One region of the Paenibacillus sp. FW126-R14 genome, then DNA from elsewhere that is predicted to be linked to it. Evidence: predicted binding sites of a transcription regulator. Region 1 holds the regulator's gene; each other region holds the start of a gene.

Region 1 (7,011 bases):
TCTACGGACGGCAGTCGCAATCTTGCAAAACTTGCGGCAGCGAAATATACAAAACCGTTGTCGGCGGGCGTGGAACGCACATCTGTCCGACCTGTCAACCCTTGAAGCGGAAGAGAATCCGAAAGAAGTCTGAGAAATAGGCACGTGAAGCCTGCCCTTCCCATATGATAAGGAGTACTTAGCCCAGATAACCAGCTGGCCAGCTGGTTATTCAGGTATAACTCTTAGGAGGGGTATTATGCTTCCGGTGATTTCTTTGTTCATTCTGGCTTTCGCAGTTTCATTGGATGGTTTCGGGGTTGGTGTCATGTACGGGTTGCGTAAAATACGAATTCCGTTTCTCTCTATTGGTATTATATCTCTATGGTCTGGTATCATTATTTATAGTTCCATGCAAATCGGCGTGCTGATGTCTTCTTTTATGAGCCCGATGGTGGCTCAACGCATTGGAGCTCTTATTTTGATCGGGATCGGGATCTGGGCGTTGGCACAGCAAAGACAGAAATCACAGGAATCCCAGGAGTCGGAGAAATCCTCCGAAGATCAAGTCTCTATCTCCACGACCTCCCCGGCCGGCCATGAATCCGCTACGCTGGATACACTGCAGAGGACCAAGGAAATTTTAAATATTGAGCTCAAGCGGTTTGGTTTGGTTATTCAAATTTTGCGAACTCCGTCCATTGCCGATGTCGATAAATCGGGCAATATTTCGGCTTCTGAGGCCACTTTGCTGGGCCTAGCGCTCTCTTTGGACGCCTTTGGCGCAGGAATTGGGGCCGCATTAATCGGTTTTGTTCCTTTGTTGACAGCAGCTGTAATTTCCCTTTCAAGCGGTTCATTTATTGCGCTGGGCTTGCGTATCGGATTTCGTTATGCGGAAATGAGTTGGATGAAGAAGCTGTCTATACTTCCTGGATGTGTACTTATGCTTATGGGTTTATTGAAAATGCTATAGTGGAAAAGGAATACGTTTAGGAGAGATTTGCCTATGAATATCGGGTTAACAGGAGGAATCGCATGCGGCAAAAGCACGGTTAGCGCTATGCTGGTCAGCCGCGGCGCTCTATTAGTTGATGCGGATCAAATTGCCCGCGATGTTGTCCTGCCCGGCAGCCCTGTTCTCGAACAGGTTGCTGCGCATTTTGGACAAGCTGTTCTGCAGGAGGACGGCTCCCTGAATCGTAAAAAGCTGGGTGAGATTGTGTTTGGGGATACGGAAGCGCGCAAGCAGCTCGAGCAGTTGCTGCACCCGCCTATCCGCCAGATGATCAGAGAGCAGATGGAATCATATGAAAAACAATTTCCGGACAAGTTGGTTGTCGTCGATATTCCTTTATTGATAGAATCAAATTTATCCTTTATGTTCGAAGAGATTATGGTCGTGTATGTGCCCCGGCACGTCCAGCTGGAGCGCTTGATGCTGCGGGACGGCTTAACGGAAAGCGCGGCGAACAACCGAATAGACGCACAGATGTCGATAGAAGAAAAACGCAAACTAGCGGATATCGTGATCGACAACAGCGGTGCTTGGGAAGATACCTATGCTGAGGTTGAACGGTTTTGGCTAGGGAAGGGGCTTTCATGAAGTTTTTACGCAAAAAACGAGTCTTTGCCCTTTTGCTCGTTTGCTTCGTTATGGTCCTCTTTATGAATAGCAATTTTATCGGAAGAAAGCTGTATCCCATCTATTATGAGCAGGAAATTAGGCAAAGTGCGGCGAAACACAATATAGACCCTTTTCTCATTGCCGCCATCATTCGGGTGGAAACGAATTATAAACATCATTTGGAATCGAGAAAAGGTGCGCTGGGACTTATGCAATTGATGCCGGATACGGCGAATTGGATTGCGGAGTCCACGAATTTAGAACCTCATTCACCGGAAGATTTATTAAAAGTAGATGTGAACATTAATCTCGGCTCTTGGTATTTAAGCTGGCTCGAAAAGCATTATAACGGAAATTTGATTTATGCGATTGCGGCTTATAATGCAGGACAAGGGAATGTGAATAAATGGAAGCAAGCGGAAGTTTGGGACGGCACGGTTGAGCGGATCGACCAAATCCCGTTCGGCGAAACGCGGCATTACGTCCAGAGGGTCATCTACTATTACGAGAAGTACAAAAAGCTGTATACGGAGACGGAGCGCTGGGAAAACAAAGAAGCATTGGACTAGCTCCTTTGAGGGGCGTAGAGTCCAATACTTCCCGTTTTGCAGATTCAGCGGCACACTCTATCCAAGATTACTTGAATTGACCAGCCAAAGATTGTTCTGCGATTTGCACCAGGCGACGAGTAATGTGACCACCGATGGCACCAGTGTCACGAGTAGCCATATTACCATAGTATCCATCTTGTGGGATAGAGATACCAAGTTCTTGAGCTACTTCGTATTTCAACTGATCCAACGCTGCGTTAGCTTGAGGAACAACTAGCGTGTTGCTGTTTCCTGCGCTCATGTCTGTTCACCTCCTTGTCGGTTGGTACTAGTATTGTGCGCACTTCTCCTTAGTTCATGACATGTAACATATGGTAATCCACTACACGAAGAGAAAGGAGAGATAGCGAATGAAGTGTCCGTTCTGTGATTATTCCGGTACGAAAGTGCTTGACTCACGTTCAGCTAATGAAAACAAATCGATCCGCCGCCGCCGGGAATGCGAGAAATGTGCGCGAAGGTTTACAACCTTTGAGATGGTGGAAGAAACACCGCTTATTGTGATTAAAAAGGATGGCAGCAGGGAAGAATTTAGCCGTGAGAAAATATTAAGAGGCTTGATTCGTGCCTGTGAGAAGCGCCCCGTCTCCATGGAAAGGCTGGAGATGCTGGTATCCGAAGTTGAAATGCAGCTCCGCACGACCGCTCATGCGGAAGTTGACAGTTTAGGCATTGGCGAACTCGTCATGGAACAACTGTATCCGGTCGATGAAGTGGCGTACATTCGCTTCGCCTCCGTTTACCGTCAATTTAAGGACATCAACATGTTCCTGAAAGAGCTGACGCAAATATTGGGAAAGCATGACCCCGGTCTTCTCCGGGACAAATAAATAAAGCCGGTCGAGATTCGTTTATGCAAACGGGATCTGGACCGGCTTTTTTTTGTTATACCGTAGTAATGACGGTAGTCACGACGAGATTGTTTGTCGTTGAAGATGAGACCGACGTGGCTGTAAAGGAGAGAGTTTCCAGGACAACCGTGACGCCGATCGTCAGGGCATTGTTGATCGCCAGACTGGCCGTTGTCAAAGTCGTCAAGCCCCCGGCGATGAGAATCCCATTCACAAACACATTGTAATAGCCATTGCTGCCCGGAACGGTGAGGCTGTTCGCGGGCAAATTCGTACTAGTGTCATCCTTGAAGCTGGAAGATGGAATAGTGGTTACGCCAGAAAGAATGTTGCCTATGACGACGGTTGCTGTGAAGCGCTTGACCAGCGGCGTAATGGTCGAGGTGGTCGTTGTCGTAATCGTGCCCGATACTGTGCTGGTTGCGGTCAAATGCAAAGTAATCAAGCTTGAACTCATAGCCATTCTCCTTTCCATTCTTCCTACTCTCGTATGAAATCTAGTACTTTTAATTATTTTATGTAAAATCTATGGACGTGCTTGGATGAATCATCCCCAAATAAAAAAAATAAATTTTATAGACAATAACCGACTGCATTTTTGGATCCGTTCGTGCATAATTCTGTTATTGAATACGTTTGTCCAGTTCACTCCTTAGAAAATGAATAAACTTAATCGATTCTTCGGGTGATAACAGGTTGTTATTGAATTTAAAGGCAAACATATTCAAAATATCGCTTTCCGGAAGATGAAGATTAGCAATTAAGTGTTCCACATCCAAGCTCATACTGCCATCCAACACAATTTTTCCCATTATTTTGATCCTCCTAGTGTGTTCTACATTAATCGGACGGAGGCTGTTTTGGCAGCTGGCTGACATTTTGGATCGTGAAATGCGATGCCAAGTTAGTCCCTATAGCTTTGCGTCACCACTTTTCAATGGTTTTGCCTTTGTCGTACCGATTAATGCTTGTAAGAAAACTATATCACATTTTAACGAAATTGTTCCATTTATTACATCTATTCGAAGGATGGTTGAAGCATATGTCCGTCAAGTCCAATCTAATCCCAGGCTCTTTATATGAACTAGATATTATGAAAGTAGCCAGTTCATTAGGCATTGATCAAGATCGTTTATTGGCTTATGTGTATTCGAACATGGAAGTAAGCAAGCGGAGTGAGGATAGATCGGCGCAGGCAGTAAGCGGAATGGACGATCCTACATAAAGTCTTAGTAAACAAAGAAGCACTGCAGCCTACGAAGCGGCGGCAGTGCTCTATTACTTAGTGGTAAATGGATTACACCATAATTTTGCAGATGTCGTTGGTGAATTCTACCGGATCTTGAAGCGGCAGGCCCTCGATTAAGAGTGCTTGGTTGTACAAGAGGGCCGTGTACAGGTTGAGCTTCTCTTTATCTTTCTCAAAAGCGTCCTTCAGCGAACCGAAAACGTCATGGTTCACATTGATTTCAAGCACCTTCTCCGCTTTGACATTCGGGTTATTCGGCATGGCATTCAAGATTTTTTCCATTTCGATCGTGACGTCACCGTCTGTGGATAAGCATACCGGATGCTTTTTGAGACGTTTGGATGCTTTGACGTTCGTGACTTTTCCGGACAACAAGCTTGTCATATAGTCAAAAAGTTCTTTGTTGTCGTTTTTATCCGCTTCACTCTCGGACTTGTCGTCCGCTTCGATGCCCAGATCGCCGCTGGAAACGGATTTGAATTCTTTTTCTTTGTAAGTCATGATCATTTTGATCGCGAATTCATCGATATCGTCTGTGAAGTACAAGATTTCATAGCCTTTATCGGTAACAAGCTCTGTTTGCGGAAGCTTATCGATGCGTTCCATGGACTCTCCGGAAGCATAGTAAATATACTTTTGGTCTTCCGGCATTCTAGCAATGTACTCTTCGAGCGTAACCAGCTTCTTCTCTTTGGAAGAGTGGAACATGAGGAGGTCCTGCAGAACTTCTTTATGTGTGCCATAATCGCTGTAGACACCGAATTTCAGCTGACGGCCGAACGATTTATAGAAGAGCTCGTATTTGTCTCTTTCATCCCTCAGCATGGACTGAAGCTGGCCTTTAATTTTGCTTTGAATGTTTTTGGCGATCAGTTTCAATTGACGGTCATGCTGCAGCATCTCTCTGGAAATGTTGAGAGACAGGCTTTCGGAATCGACCATCCCTTTTACGAAACTGAAGTAGTCCGGAAGCAAGTCCGCACATTTGTTCATGATCAGAACGCCATTGGCATACAGCTCCAAGCCTTTTTCATATTCCTTGGAATAATAGTCGAAAGGCATATTTTCCGGGATAAAGAGAATCGCTTGGTAGACGACAGCGCCGTCCGCGCTAACATGGATATGTTTAAGCGGCTTGTCGAAGCCGTAATGCTTCTCATGGTAGAACTTCTCATAGTCCTCAGGCGTCAATTCGCTTTTGTTTTTTCTCCAAATTGGCACCATGCTGTTCAACTGCTGCTCTTCTTGATAATCCTCGAACTCATTTTCAGTGCCTTCTTTGAGTCTTTTTCCGGCAATGTCCATTTTAATCGGGTAACGGATGAAATCGGAATATTTTTTGATGATCGCTTTTAAACGATACTCGTCCAAGTATTCGTCGTAATTGTCATCTTCGGTGTTCGCTTTGATCTGCAGGACGATTTCCGTTCCTACGGAATCTTTCTCGGCCTTCTCAATCGTGTAGCCGTCGGCGCCGGTCGATTCCCATTTGTAAGCCGTGTCGCTGCCGAGGGCTTTGCTTGTAACCGTTACAACATCGGCTACCATGAACGCGGAGTAGAAGCCTACGCCGAATTGGCCGATGATATTGTGGCCGTCTTTGGCTTCGTTTTCTTTTTTGAACGCTAACGATCCGCTCTTCGCGATGATACCCAGATTGTTCTCGAGATCTTCCTTGGTCATCCCGATTCCTGTATCGCGGATCGTGAGTATGCGGTTTGCCTTGTCAGCAATGACTTTAATGAAGTAGCTGTCTTTGTCAAATACTAAAGAGTCGTCCGTTAAAGCCTTGTAATAAATTTTGTCGATCGCATCGCTGGAATTGGAGATGAGCTCTCTTAAGAAGATTTCTCGCTGCGTATAAATGGAGTTAATCATCATTTCTAATAGTCGCTTGGATTCTGCTTGAAACTGTTTCTTTTCCACGGATAAATCTCCTTTCAATAGGTAACGAAGATTATTTGGGCCGAATGGTTTGATTAGCACTCTCGGTCTTCGAGTGCTATACACTTATTTTTATATCATCCCTGAAATTTAATGTCAATCGCTATCGTCATGAAAAATGCCGCAACCGTCCTTGCACCAAGGGTGCCTGGAAGCTGCGGCATTTCATTATTTCATGGTTGCAGCCGGTCTGGGCTTAAGTGCCACTGATGATTTCCGGTGATGCAGTGCATAGTACAACAGTGCCGAACACGCGACAACGATGCCGGCAACGAGGTACATCGTGTGGTAATTCGTTTTGGATGCTACAATGCCGAGCACATAGGAGCCGATTCCATAGCCCGTGTCGAACAGCAAGAAGTACGTGCCTGTGGCAAGACCCCTGCGGTGAGCGGGCGCCGCTTGAATGGCGATCGTTTGGAAGCTCGGAAGCATCGCACCGAACCCAAGTCCGAGCATGCCGCCGGCAACCAGAAACGGAACGGGCGAAGAGATCAGGCTAAGAACGATCATGCCTGCGGTGAACAGAACAACGCCCGGATAGACCAATCCGTTGGGCCCCGAACGATCGAACCATTTGCCTGTAAAAGGTCTGGAAATGACAATCATCAAAGCGAACACCATGAAGAAATAGCTCGCATAGCTTTCCAGCCCGTTCGCTTTGGCATATACGGATAGAAACGTTGTGATGGCGCCGTATGAGAAAGCGAGCACACTGCCTGTCAAAGAAATCGGGATTGACCGCGGCTC
Region 2 (7,011 bases), on a different contig from region 1:
TGGCGCAAAAACGTGAAGTGGCTTGTTCTCCTCCGCCAATTTGTAAAACTTATTCGGTACAATCAAACCGATGGAAAGAGTTTTCAAACGGGATTTCTCATCCGCGTTAATTTTCTTGCTGTCCAGGAACTCCATGAGATCCCAGCCGAAAATGTTGTAATAAGCCGCTCCGGAGCCTTTGCGCTGCCCCATTTGATCCGCATAGGAGAATGCATCCTCCATAAGCTTAAGCACAGGCATGATGCCTTTGGCTGCGCGTTCCACACCTTTGATGGATTCCCCGCGTCCGCGAAGCTTCGACAAGTTCACGGCTACGCCGCCACCAATTTTGGACAGCTGCATGCAGGTCGCCAGCACATAGTTGATGGAGTTGAGGGAATCGTCCATTTCCAGCAGGAAGCAGGATACCATTTCGCCACGGCGGCTTTTCCCAGCGTTAAGGAAAGTCGGCGTTGCCGGCTGCAAGCGCTGCTCCATCATCGATACAGCAAGCGTGCGGGCCGTTTCTACGTTACCGCGCCCCAAGTAAAGCGCTACAATCGCAACGCGATCCGGGAAATGCTCCAGATACAAGGACTTATCGTCACTGCGCAAAGCATAGTCTGTATAAAATTTCGAAGCTGCCATGTAAGAGGCGAACTCGAATTGATGATCGTGTGCCACTTGATAAACTTCGTTGACTTCATCTATGGTGTAATGTTCATAAACGTTCTCATAGTAGTTGTTATCGATCATATAACGAACTTTCGAAGAGGTATCGGGGAAAGTGAGGCTTTTGCTCTGTACGTCCGCCATAAAAACTTCAACGGCTTCCTTATCCTTCTCCAGTTGAAAAAAACCGTCCGCTCCGCGTTGCATCAATAAATTATTCAGCTCAATGTGCCGCAATTGCATGTACCCCCTGAACAAATCGTTCTACATCATTTTTGGTGCCGGATAACTCAAATTTCGTTAACACAGGCACATCGTACAGTTGTGAGATCGTGTCTGCGCTCTTGGCAAACCCGTCTCCCCAGTTGCGGTTCCCGCTCGCTGCCACTCCAATAAGCTTGGAGGCATTACTTTCCAGGAAGGAAGCAACCTTCTCAGGAACTTGACCAAAACCGGTTGTGTAGGTAACAAGCACGAAAGGCTCGTCCACTTTCATCGCTTCCTCGATTTGAATCGCCGGCATTTTGAGCTTGGCAATAAATCGGCGAACATTTCCCGTTTTCGAATCATAAGCAATTAGCATGGCTCCGTCTCCTAACATTTCTATCGTTCATTAAGCTGTTCTCGTTCTTGTGCTTCTCTTAAACCGAACAAACCATATGTAGTGTGTAATATAAATCTTACCGTCTATCCATATGTAGTAAATCCACCGTTCCATCGACAAAATAAACGGATCTTTATAAGCGGGAAAACAGTTGAAATCAGGGTTTTTCGCCGCATTTCGCGGTAATTTCAGGGCGAATCCAGATTCTGTGCAATTCGCTTTTTCCCACGACATCTAGTTGATAGATTCAAATTTATATCAATATATTGTGTTTGTCAACGTGTCTTATGACACATTTCTGGGCCCAAAATAGCCAAACCCAGACAGGACGCGCCTCGCGAGGATTTGAAAAAAAATTTTCATTTTTGCCTTCAAATTTTCACATTTGTCGAAAGGATCAAAGCCAGTAATTTCCACAGCCGCACTACTAGATTTAGAGTCTCCCTCCATGCAAAAAAGCCTCCCAAACCGTCTCAGAAGCCCTCTTAAGACATTGTAAACGAACAACCGACCATTCTAGCCCGCAACAAAAAAAAGCTACTCACGCGCACACGAGGGTGCCATGAATAGCTCATGATCAGGTATTCGATTCGATGTTAACCGTTGCGTTTGTGGAAATCAATCATGAAATCGGCAAGCGCTTTGCAGGACGCGTAAGGAACCGCATTGTAAGTAGATGCTCTCAAGCCGCCTACGCTGCGATGACCTTTCAACCCGACAAATCCGTTCGCTTCGGTTTCCTTGATGAACTTCTTCTCCAGCTCTTCATCCTGCAAACGGAAAGTAATATTCATCGCAGAACGGCTGCCTTTATCAACAGGACCGCGGTAAAAACCTCCGCTTCCATCAATTGCGCTGTAGATCAAGCCGGATTTCTCCAGATTGTTTTTCTCGATAACAGCTAGTCCGCCTTGCTCCTGAATCCATTTCAGCACAAGGTTCACCATATAGATGGAGTACACTGGCGGCGTATTGTACAAGGAATTGTTTTTGCCGTGGATTTCATAACGAAGCATCGTCGGAATTGTTTTCGGCAAATCCTGCAGAAGGTCTTCTTTGACAATGACAACCGTCACACCGGAAGGACCGAGATTTTTTTGCGCGCCGGCATAAATCATGTCGAACTTTGAAACGTCAACAGGACGGCTCAAAATGTCGCTGGACATATCCCCAATGAGCGGCACATTGCCTGTATCCGGGTAGCTTTGGAATTGAGCGCCTTCGATTGTCTCGTTGGACGTCAAGTGCAGGTAAGCGGAATCCGGGTGAATGTTAATCTCGCTGAGATCCGGAATTTTCATGAATTTATTTTCTTTGGAGGAGGCTGCAATCGCCACTTCCCCGAACAGACTGGCTTCCTGTACCGCTTTCTCCGCCCAAGCGCCTGTCAGCACATAGCTGCCCACTTTGCCCGGCTTTAAGAAATTCAGAGGAATCATCGCGAATTGGGTGCTTGCTCCGCCTTGCAGGAACTGGACTTGATAGCCATCCGGAATCCCGAAAATTTGTTTCAATAATTGCTGTGTTTCATTATGTACTTGCTCGTATTCTGCGCTGCGATGCGAAATTTCCATGATCGACATGCCGATGCCTTTAAATTCGACAAGTTCCTCTTGCGCTTTCTGCAAAACTTCGAGCGGTAATGCCGCAGGCCCTGCGTTAAAGTTATAGGCCCGATTTCCCATGAATGACCACACCTTTGCTTTTGTATTATGGCTATGATAGCAATATTCTCCCCATGCATCAAGTAAAACCTTCGTTGGAAATGCTAGTTGAGGCAGGATACTTTCATCCTTACACCGGTCAAAAAAAACCATAAAGGAGTCCTCATTTCCATGCATCCTTCCGACCATTCGACAAAAACGCTTTCATCACCACCGGTCAATTATCGGCTGTTTGTCGGCATCGGGCTCCCGCCGGAGGCCAGGCGGGCGCTCGCCTTGTGGACGGGCAGCCTTCGCGAGGCGCTGCCCTTTCAGAAGTGGACGCATCCGCAGGACGTCCACGTTACGTTAAGCTTCCTCGGCGACACGTCCGCCGAGACAGCGGATGCGCTGGCGGGCGAGCTTCGCCAGCTTGCCGCAGCGGCGCTGCCGCTGACCCTGCACGCCGAAGGGCTCGGCGTGTTCGGACCTCCGGCGGCGCCGTCGGTGCTGTGGGCGGGCGCCTGCGGCGACCTGAACGCACTGGCTGCGCTGCAGCGCGAGGTCGCGGGCGCCTGCGCCCGCCATGGCTTTCCGGCCGAGGCTCGCCCCTATCGGCCGCATCTCACGCTGGCCCGCCGATACCGCGCTGCGGCGGGTCCGTTCTCGTGCGCCGCCTTGGCGGCAGGCGCGCCAACAGGCGGCCAGCCCGCGTGGCGGGTAGAGGACATTGTCCTCTACCGGAGCCACTTGGGCCGGTCGCCGGCGTATGAGCCGATCGGTGTTTTTACGTTCGGCTCCAGCTAATCCAAGAGCACCTGAGAAGCCGGGCCGCTCGCAAGCTCGAACATGCTCTGCACTTGTTCCGCCGTGTTCCGCTCGATCGAAAGAGGCGGCAGCTCGTCTGCACCGAAGAAGCCGACCTCCGTCGTTTCCAAGCCGGCTTCCAGCGCCTCCCCGCCCGTCAGCTCGCACAAGATGAATATCTTGTATGTATGGTTGGGGGAAGGCGGATGAGCGTGGCGCTTTTTATCCAGAACCGCCAGCAAACGAACCGGCTTGACGTCGTATCCGGCTTCCTCGCGGGTCTCTTTCACGGCGACTTCGGTCGGTGTAAGGCCGATGTCCGCCCAGCCCCCCGGCAGTGCCCAGGCGCCGTCGATTCTTTCCTTTACAAGCAGCAGTTTGTTCTCCTGCAGGACAACGGCCCGAACATCAACCTTCGGCGTCTGGTATCCCTTGTCGCTGGCGAATAATTCCGTCACTTTGTCAATCGGTGTGTCTGTGAAGTAGCTCATCATCTCCACGCTGATCTTGCGAAGCGCCTCATAGCGTTCCAAATCGTAGCCGTTCTCGCCGTAGGCGAGTCCCGCTTGAGAGATCGCTTGAATTTCTTTAGCCCAATGCAGCCACGGTATATTCATTCTTTTTCCATCTCCGTCCCGATAAATGACTTGATCCCGCGATAGATAGCGACCATTTCCTCCAGCTTCATCCGAACGAGTCCGCTGGAAGACGGACAAACATACTCGACGACCCCCTCGACAAGAGGTTCCTGCTGGCTGCCCCACTGCATGCCTCTTCGTCCGCTGTACTGCTCGTAAACCCCTTTGCCCACAAAGCATACGACCCGCGGTCGATACTTCTCAATTTTTCCTCTTAAAATCAAGCGGCCTTCCCGATATTCCTCAGGTGTAATTTCAGCAGCCGTTAGCGAGGGTCTCGCCACGATGTTCGTAAACCCATAGCCAAGTTCAAGCAAATCTTGATCTTCTTGCGGCTTGTAAAGCCGGGGCGTTAATCCTGCCTGATGCAAAATACGATAAAATCGATTGCTCGGACTGGCATAGTGATGGCCGGTTTCGCCGGACCGTAAACTAGGGTTATAACCCACGAAAAGGATGCGTAAATGCTCCTGTAGATGATCCGAGATCGGCTCAATCCCCACCGCTTCAGCCCCCCTTCCTTCTGACAGACGAAAACTCCGCCTTTTCTAGTAGGTTACCATGAATTGTAAATAAAGCAAAACAAGAAGGATAGTTCTTTGGACCTACTACTGCGTACGTTGCCTTAAGATCATCAAATCCCGTCCGCTTCTCTATCCTGGTAAGGGGCTGTTCCTTGCATCAACAAAAGCTCATAGGTAGCAAAAATACCTTCCGGTACGCTAAACTTCGCCTCGTACGCTTCGTACATACCGGCAAAAAGCCGCCGCCTGCTTAAACCGGGCACAGCCTCAGCTTCCGAGGTGCTGGCCCCCATTCCCTTGACCGCAAGCAAAAAATCCCTTGGCGCCGGGTACGTTTCAACGTGCAAAGAGCATTGATCTTCAATATGCGCAAAACCTGAGTCTGCGAGCATTTTTCTCCATTCCATCCCAGATTGAAAAGACAGCCCGTGCCGCTGCGGCTGCCATCCGCCGCTTCGATACGCTTCCTTGAAGGACTCGTGAAGCTCAGCAAATGTCTCCGGCCCAAAGGTCGTAAACACTAACATACCGCCTGGGCGAAGCAGCCGCCGCAGATGCTGAAGCGTTTGTACTGGATGTCTCAGCCATTGAAAGCAAGCACTGGAGACGATCAGATCGAATGAAGCTGCCTGTGCAGTTGTTGACCATTCCTCTACGTCGCCTTGGATGAAGCGTACTTCTATACCTGCTTGCTGACCGAGCCGCTGCTCCGCCGCCCGAAGCATCCCGGGAGCAATGTCCAAAGCGGTAATCGCTGCTTCAGGCCATGTGTCAACCAGCCTGCTCGTCAGATTTCCCGTTCCGCAGCCAATTTCCAAAATGTCCCCTACGGACGCGGACGGGTTGCCTCCTTCACCCCTTAGCTCGCCGAGCTTTGCAGCCAACTGATCCGCCATGATTCGCTGAACATCCGCGTGCCGGTCATAGGAGCCCGCAGAGCTGCGATTAAATTGACGCTTAACCTCCATGCTGCTGTTCATGCCGCCAGCGCCTCACTTTCTCTGCGATCTCCTTCTCTCTTCCCAGAAACGGTACATGCCCGCAATCCGGGATGGAAAGCAGTTGGGCTTGCGGCAGCCCATCTGTAAGCTCCTTCGCTCCTTTATACGGGCAAATTTCATCCTCCATGCCGTGGACCAGAAGTACCGGGCAGACAATCTTCGAAAGTACAGAACTTGCTTCTTCATTTCTCAAAATATGAAGACCTGCAAGCAGCGCCGGCATTGTCCAGCTGCCTATGGGAGGAAGCGTGTCGCATATCCCCGTCCTTCGCTCCGACTCTGTCCACAGACGCTGTCGAAATTTGTTTTCCACTGCTGCCGAATCTTGCATGAGAGCTCTCATCATCTGCCTGACGTAGGCATCCGGTTGACCCAGCTCCGCCTCGTCCTTCGAACGGGTAAACCGGGCCGTAGCCGCAAACAAGATGAGGCCATCCGTCAACCCTTTAGCCGCTAATCCCAGCGCAAGCAATCCGCCGAGCGACCAGCCTCCAATGTAGAGAGGACGGTGGTCTGCCGGACTTGCCAAACATTTTGCAGCCGCCGCTTCCGTTCGCGTCACGATGTCTTCCGGCGATTCGGCATCGCTGAAATCGATGAGCACGTGATGATAATCGGGCAGCTCCTCCCGAAGCCGGTCGAAAACCGCAGGGGGCATGCTCCACCCAGGCAGCCATAAGATCGTTCCGCTTCTTGTTGTGCTCATCGCCTAATCACTCCAAGCTGCAGCCCTGCCTCGCGAATGCCTGCAATCGCACCCCGCAGTTCCTCATCCGTATGGATGGCGGATAACGAAAAGCGGATGCGCGCAGTTCCCGCCGGCACCGTCGGCGGTCGGATGGCGACCGCTGCGATGCCTTTCTCTTCCAGCGCTGCGCTGAAACGCAGTGCGGTCTCATTATCGCCGATCGTCATCGGTACGATGGGGGAATCGCCTGCTGGAATCTGAAAACCTGAGTCCATCAGCGAAGCTCGGAAGAAACGGACAGCCGATTCAAGTCGCTCGCGCCGCCAGTGCTCCTGCTGCACCAGCGCTAGAGCTTGAGCAATGCCTGCGAGCAGCGCAGGCGGCATCGCCGTCGAATAAATAAGCGGCCGCGACTTATTTACGAGGTAGTCGGCGAGGGTTCGACTGCCGCACAC
Region 3 (7,011 bases), on a different contig from region 1:
ATGAACTCAGTTTCCAGCCTTTAGCCTCATCACCCTCAAACACTGCCAAGCCAATACCAATATTTCCATTATCAAAAGGGGATTTATATAGAATGAACGGTCTATTCATTACGGATCCTTGATAAATTGTTTGCCCATAGTCATCTCACCTTCCAACATCACTTTAATCGTCTATTCTAATATCATTTATAGTCCGACATGTTTTTTCCAAAATCCTCCATAATCCGGCTTAAATAATTAAAATCTTTTTGAAATGCAATATGGGCTGATCAGCTATTTTTTACCCGGCAATCAAAATAAAACCTGTAAACGTCGTTGTTCGCAGGTCTAAGCAATTTATATTTCAAACAAATCCTCAACTTTTCTCTCGACAAATGCATAACATCGCATAATTATACACTTCTCATCTAATCAGAAAATCGCTTTCTCAATTATCTTGAAAATTCCCTCAATATTTATGACGCCACACAGAAACGTGCTTAGTATCTTAATTACTACAGAATTAATATCTTTTGCACATAATGTGCAACAATCCATTTCGCACCTAACCCCATTACAAGTTTAACTTTTCTAGATATTTCGACAGTTGGAACAAATCCCTTTTGACTTTATGTAAATTCAATGTAAGTTATACTGAGGATTCTTACTGTTTCCTTTAAATTAACATCTATACTTATATTCCTTAAAATCCATTACATTTCAAATAGAAAGCGACAAATAACATTCAAACTTCTATCCTTCCCTATTTTTGTAATTATCTTTAAAATACCTTGAGTTAGATATCTAATATTTAACAACTTAAATAGAGAAAAGCCCGTACCTACAAGGTTTGGGCTTACGACATTTATGTTCCAACTCAACGACGTTTCATCTTCCAATCACCGACATTTTAACTTACAGTTCACAACAAAAAAACCAGGGGGTCCCCCCCTGGTTTCCCTACGAGCAGCGACTGTAGCCACAGTTCGCGCAGTTCTTGCACCCTTCGCTGTTAATCAGCGAAGCGGAGCCGCAAGAAGGGCACAAGTCCTTCGGCGCGGCGCCCACGCCGCTGCCGCCATGAGCGGCGTGCCCGCTCGAAACCGGTGCTGGCGCATCCAGCACCTCGCTCGTCGCGGTCACATAGTTCCGCGCGTCGTCTTGCTCGTTCATCACTTCGTCGTGCTGCTCGAGCGCTTTGGCAACCGCGTCTGCGATAGACTCGACGCGGTTGGTACCGAACCCAATGGCGCCGGAGCCGCCAATGCCTTTCAAGTGCTTCACGAGCAGCTTCACTTTGTCCCCGTGGTCGCCATAGCGCAAGAACAACGAGCACACACGGCCGAGTGCTTCGGACATCGCAAATACGTCGGAGCCGGCTTTCCCTACGTTAAGGAATATTTCACTCGGCGTTCCGTTCATATCATTAATCGTAATATACGCCATGCCGAATGGCGTATTCACTTTATACGTCGCACCTCGAAGAATTTGCGGACGGCGCTTGTACTGCTTATCGAAGACTTGCTCCGTCTTCGCCTCTGCTTTAACCGCCTCAGCAGCAACCGCAACCGGAGCTGCTTCTTCCGCTTTTTTCTCTACTTTGGCTTCCTCTTTCTTGTCCGTACTTGTGCTCAGCACCTGCACATCGCGGCTGCCATCCCGATAAATCGTGACGCCTTTGCAGCCAAGTTCAAATGCCAGCTCATACAACCGTTTGGTCTCTTCTACGGTAAAATCGGACGGACAGTTCGCCGTTTTGGAGATGGAACTATCGACCCAAGTTTGAATCGCCGCTTGCGCACGGATATGATCTTCCGCCGTCAACGTCATGGAAGTTACAAAATAGTCCGGCAGTTCCTGATTCGGATTCGCATCTTTCCATTCCTGGGCGATCGGTACATACTGCTTGTCAAAGCCCAGACGGCTCTGACGGAAATATTCGAACGCGAAGTACGGCTCAATTCCGGTCGAGGTGCCGACCATCGTCCCTGTGCTTCCGGTTGGAGCTTGCGTAATGACGGTTACGTTGCGCATGCCGTTCTTCCTAATGGCCTCGCCAACTTCAGGAAATACCTTGGTCATATTTTTCATAAAGCCGCTCTCCAGGAACTTATCGGCGATGAACGCTTGGAAAGAACCTTTTTCAGCTGCAATCTCTGCCGATGCCAAGTAAGCTTCTCTTGCCATAAAGCCGTAGATTTTGTCCAAAAACTCCAAAGATTCCGGACTTCCATAACGGATTTTCAATTTAATCATGAGCTCCGCTAAGCCCATAGAGCCCAAGCCTACACGGCGCTCTTTCTGTTGATTCTCACGATTTTCTTCAAAATGATACGGCGTCTTATCGATGACATTATCGAGAAAACGAGTCGAGTAGCGCACAACGGTGGCCAAATCCGCCCAATCCACATCATGCTTCTCCGCATCATAAAACTTCGATAAATTAATCGCCGATAAGTTGCAGACTCCCCAAGCCGGAAGCCCCTGCTCCCCGCACGGATTGGTACAAATAATCGGATTGAAGTACCAGCTGTTCGACATTTGGTTGTAGTATTCCATGAATACGACACCAGGCTCAGCCGATTTCCAGGCCGATTCGATAATGGTATGCCACACGTCCCGTGCCCTTACTGTGCGATAAGGCTTGACGGTTTTGCCAAGCTTTTTCCAGGCGTCCAAATTGCCGTCCCATCTATCGTTATAGTCAGGATCGGTCGTATCCGGGAAGACGAGTTCCCATTCCAGGTCTTCCTTGACAGCCTTCATAAATCCATTGCTTACGCAAACGGATAGATTGGCATTTGTAATTTGTCCCATGGTCGACTTCACGGTTATAAAATCTTCCAGATCAGGATGCCAGTCATTAATCATCAGCATAAGCGCGCCTCTACGGCTTCCGCCCTGCTCGATCAGGCCGGTCGTATAGCTGAACAAGCCGCCCCATGATACAGCTCCGCTGGATGAACCGTTTACTCCCTTAACAACGGAACGGCGTGGGCGAAGGGAGGATAGATTAATGCCGACTCCGCCGCCGCGAGACATGATTTCCGTCATTTCCGTTAAGGTGCTCATAATACCGCCGCGACTATCGTGCGGAGAAGGAATGACGTAACAGTTGAAAAGCGTCAGTTCGTCGCTCGCATCCGCCCCTGCGGCAATCCGCCCGCCTGGGACTAGTTTCCAATCATCTAAAATATATCTGAATTTATCTGTCCATTCGTTGCGTTTCTCTGATGTCGCTTCCACCGAAGCCATGGCGCCGGCCAAGCGGTCCCACATCTCTTCAGGTGTCTTCTCAATGTTTAGGGTAAGCTTCTCAACCGGAGACTTAACGGTCTCACCGCTGCGAGTTCTTACTTGAACGATGTCGCCTTCACGGCTAATAATTTCGCCTACCTCTTTGGCTGGGAATTTGGGGTCGTCCTTCGTCAAAACGAGCACAGTGTCCCCTACCTTAGCAAAGCTCGTATCTGCATTCTTGAGTGCATAGCGATCCAAAAATATTTTCTCGCTTAACCCTTCCAGCTTCTTGCCTGATTGCGAAATCCCCATCGATAAATGCCCTCCCAATAAGCTACAGATCCAGCTGCAACTAAAATGAAAATTACAATATATGGTGTGAGAAATCCATTATACAACACAAGATATTGGTCTTCGAATGGCTAAAGGACTAATTTCAATTAATAAGACAAGCTATGATCCCTTAAGCTGAAATTTGCTCTGAATTTCTAGTTATTTCATCAAAAACGGGCAGGCTCTCCGCTCCTTTTGACGATAGCGGCTTCCTCTGCTAACCTATATTTAGGATACCACAAAAGCTTCTTTTTTAGAACATTTGTTCGGAAATTTTTTATTTGATAATTGACCTGTTCAAGAAAGCGACTAAGGAGATGTTAGAACCATGTACTTTTATAAAAATGAATTCATTCCCAAAAGCGAGATTCATCTTTCGCCGGATGATCGCGGCTATTATTTCGGAGACGGCATCTACGAAGTATTCCGGGTATATCAAGGGCAGCTGTATGAACAGGAAGCGCACTTGCAGCGGCTTCAAAGGACCGCAAACGATGTGCGGCTCACGCTCCCTTTTACGATCCCACAAATAGGGCAAATTCTTACGGATCTGGTAGCAAAAAATAAGCTCATTGACGGCACGGTGTATATGCAAATTACCCGGGGCGAAGCTCCGCGCGCGCATCCGTTCCCTTCTCAAGCGGAACCGGTCATGCTTGCCTACTGCACCGAAGTGCCGAGACCCGCCGCAACGATACATAACGGTATCAAAGCCATTACGTTCGCAGATATCCGTTGGTTAAGATGCGATCTCAAGACGCTCAATTTGCTGCCCAATGTCATGGCGAAGCAAGCAGCGCTCGATCACGGCGTGCAGGAGGTTGTACTGCATCGCGAAGGTACCGTGACGGAATGCAGCGCATCAAACCTCATGATCGTAAAGGATGGCGTGCTTTATACGCATCCGGCCAATCATTTGATTTTGCACGGCATCACCAGAGCTGTCGTTTTGCGGCTCGCCCGCGCTTTGGGCATGCCGGTTAAAGAGGAAGCCTTTACGACAGCTCAGCTCGCGAACGCTGACGAAGCCTTTATTACAGGAACGACAGTAGAAATCACGCCCATTCTGGAAGTAGACGGCAACCCGATCGGAACGGGCATACCGGGAACTCATACACGCAAACTGCAAGAGGAGTTCGTTCGCACGTTTGCGTAACAGCGTAACAGGAAACAGTCCCAGAAGTAGAAAATACTCCTGGGACTGCTTTTCATTTATTAACGTGTCTTGTCTCAGGTGAAATAGCGGGAACCTTGGACCATTATTTTTGAGTTTTGGAATCGGTATTCTGAACCTTAAAGTTACCGGAAACACTGGAACGCAAGCCAAGTTCCTTCATGTATTTTCCCACGGTTCGTTCCACCACATCATGACCTTCTTGTTGCAATAATACCGCAATTCTAGGAGCACCGTAGCGCTTCTCACTATCGTTAAAGTGATAGAGGATTCGTTCCATCATGCTTTGCTTATTCAACTTTTGTTGGCTAGGTTTGTGGTTTTTCCATTTGTAATATCCGCTCCTAGAAACGCCGAAAACATAGCACATCTTCTCCACAGGAAACTCGGAGCGATGTTCTTCAATGAACTGAAACCTCAGTTCCTTGGCTTGCTGAAGATGTGCCCTGCCTTTTTTATGATGGCCATCTCGACTTTCACATCCGCAATGCGGCGCTCGTTTTCAAGAAGCTCACGTTCTTTTTCTTTAATCTTTTGCTCGAGCTCTCGAATACGATCGCTATTTGCAAGGGGCTCATTTGGGAATTCACAATACTTCGCCTTCCAGGAATGTAATGTTTCCGCTGGTATATCCAGTTCTAGGGCGATATCCTCTACCGTTTTCGTCTGCTCCTGAAGGTACTTTACAGTTTGTTTCTTGAATTCTTCATTATAACGTTTCCGTTGTTCATCCACGGGAACACCTCCTGATATATTCATTATCCAATTCCGTCAATGATGTGTCCACTCTTTATTCTAGCTGCACTCCCAATTACCGCCGCAAATTCCACTCATCCGTACCATATTTCTCCTTCACCAGACGACCAGTCAACTCCACCTCAAACGGTGTCAAAGGCGCCTCAACCAGCTCCACGCCTAAACCGAGTCCAATTTCACGACGGAACGCTTCTTCAACTTGCCCGAGCGTAACCGCCTCTTTGCCCTGCGCCCGGAGCAGCTCGTTAATCGCTACAGCTTTCTTCAGGAAGCTCGACTTCATCCGCTCCGCAACCTTCTCGTTCGAGAAACGCAGCATCCGGAACAACTGGTCCGTATCCATATCCAGAAGGATCGAGCCGTGCTGCAGCACGACGTTCTTTTGCCGAACTTGCGCACTTCCGGCAACTTTGCGGCCCTCTACGACCAGCTCGTACCATGAAGGAGAGTCGAAGCATGCTGCGGATCCGGCTGACGCGTATTTCTCCTTCTCCTCATCGCTTGCAAGCTGCACCATCTCGGCGTTAAGTCCTAGCGCGCGAAAACCTTGAAGCAGCCCCTCGCTCAGGACGCGGTAGGCGTCGGTGACATTTCGGGGAATGCCCGGATAGTCCTCGGCTACGATAATGCTGTATGTCAGCTCTTTATCGTGCAGTACCGCTCTTCCCCCTGTTGGACGGCGTACAAAGCCAATCCCCTCTTTCGCTACGGCTTCCTGATCGACTTCCGATGCTTTTTGGAAATAGCCTATCGACAGCGTTGCCGGATTCCATCCGTAGAAACGCACCGTTGGAGGTACGATTCCCTCGCTGTGCGCAGTCAGAATCGCTTCATCTAAAGCCATATTTTCAGCAGGAGAACGATCTCCCGTATGTATAAATCGCCAGGCAGTCATGTTAAACCCGTCACCCTTTCTTTCCAACATTGCTTTGTACAGACAGCCTCTATCTTACCACAAAACCTTCTCCTCTTAGAATTCCTATCCGGCCTCCAGACTCCCGCGCGATCTCCTTAGCTGTTTTAACGATGGAAAAGTTATGAAAGCGCCTCTTATGGACATACTAACACGTATTCGGCGTTTTCTTACGAAAACTCTTAGGAGGGCACATCCATGCGTCAAAATGAACAGCAAGAGAACATTCGCCCCATTCATCATCGATTGGATATGCACTTTGAAAGGGACTGGTTGACTGAGCTGGATCATCGCGTGCGCGGAGGAGGGCCATGGGACGATTGGACGCTGTACCAATTGGCCTACGAATCGGAAGAATCGGGGCTTATTTCTACGTTCGACGAAATGCAATCTCTCGTTCATTTAGGGCAGTTGGAGCCTATGGCTCATCAAATTGATACGGCAAAGCGAGTGCTCAATGAGATGCGCGGTCGGGCGATTCTGGCCGATGAAGTTGGACTCGGGAAAACGATTGAGGCTGGGTTGATTCTAAAAGAATACATGGTCCGCGGTTTGGTCCGCAAAACGCTTATTCTGGTGCCGGCATCTCTTGTGCTGCAATGGGTCCGTGAATTAA

The links. Region 1 encodes NrdR, which represses ribonucleotide reductase genes. Its sites were predicted from a motif close to AACACNATATATNGTGTT; they were not measured.
Region 2: the regulator NrdR is predicted to act here: its motif matches at 1,511-1,528, upstream of nrdI (class Ib ribonucleoside-diphosphate reductase assembly flavoprotein NrdI).
Region 3: the regulator NrdR is predicted to act here: its motif matches at 3,583-3,600, upstream of AC3WRW_RS05730 (adenosylcobalamin-dependent ribonucleoside-diphosphate reductase).

Annotation. Positions count from the first base shown of each region.
Region 1 covers NZ_JBYTBS010000045.1:10,086-17,096, reverse strand. The annotation lists gene mutM (DNA-formamidopyrimidine glycosylase) at 1-140, shown strand, start outside; gene AC3WRW_RS23955 (MntP/YtaF family protein) at 239-955, shown strand; gene coaE (dephospho-CoA kinase) at 989-1,585, shown strand; gene AC3WRW_RS23945 (lytic transglycosylase domain-containing protein) at 1,582-2,175, shown strand; gene AC3WRW_RS23940 (alpha/beta-type small acid-soluble spore protein) at 2,243-2,458, opposite strand; gene nrdR (transcriptional regulator NrdR) at 2,568-3,047, shown strand; gene AC3WRW_RS23930 (DUF4183 domain-containing protein) at 3,103-3,525, opposite strand; gene AC3WRW_RS23925 (hypothetical protein) at 3,692-3,880, opposite strand; cyclic di-GMP riboswitch class I at 3,928-4,026, opposite strand; gene AC3WRW_RS23920 (hypothetical protein) at 4,111-4,293, shown strand; gene htpG (molecular chaperone HtpG) at 4,366-6,243, opposite strand; gene AC3WRW_RS23910 (MFS transporter) at 6,430-7,011, opposite strand, start outside.
Region 2 covers NZ_JBYTBS010000011.1:74,008-81,018, reverse strand. The annotation lists gene nrdE (class 1b ribonucleoside-diphosphate reductase subunit alpha) at 1-888, opposite strand, end outside; gene nrdI (class Ib ribonucleoside-diphosphate reductase assembly flavoprotein NrdI) at 875-1,234, opposite strand; gene serC (3-phosphoserine/phosphohydroxythreonine transaminase) at 1,852-2,940, opposite strand; gene thpR (RNA 2',3'-cyclic phosphodiesterase) at 3,091-3,705, shown strand; gene AC3WRW_RS10500 (NUDIX hydrolase) at 3,702-4,322, opposite strand; gene mug (G/U mismatch-specific DNA glycosylase) at 4,319-4,840, opposite strand; gene bioC (malonyl-ACP O-methyltransferase BioC) at 4,978-5,847, opposite strand; gene AC3WRW_RS10485 (alpha/beta fold hydrolase) at 5,825-6,574, opposite strand; gene bioF (8-amino-7-oxononanoate synthase) at 6,571-7,011, opposite strand, start outside.
Region 3 covers NZ_JBYTBS010000005.1:230,114-237,124, reverse strand. The annotation lists gene AC3WRW_RS05735 (hypothetical protein) at 1-109, opposite strand, end outside; gene AC3WRW_RS05730 (adenosylcobalamin-dependent ribonucleoside-diphosphate reductase) at 940-3,531, opposite strand; gene dat (D-amino-acid transaminase) at 3,881-4,708, shown strand; gene AC3WRW_RS05720 (IS3 family transposase) at 4,812-5,009, opposite strand; gene AC3WRW_RS05715 (transposase) at 5,144-5,461, opposite strand; gene AC3WRW_RS05710 (lipoate--protein ligase family protein) at 5,538-6,377, opposite strand; gene AC3WRW_RS05705 (DEAD/DEAH box helicase) at 6,594-7,011, shown strand, end outside.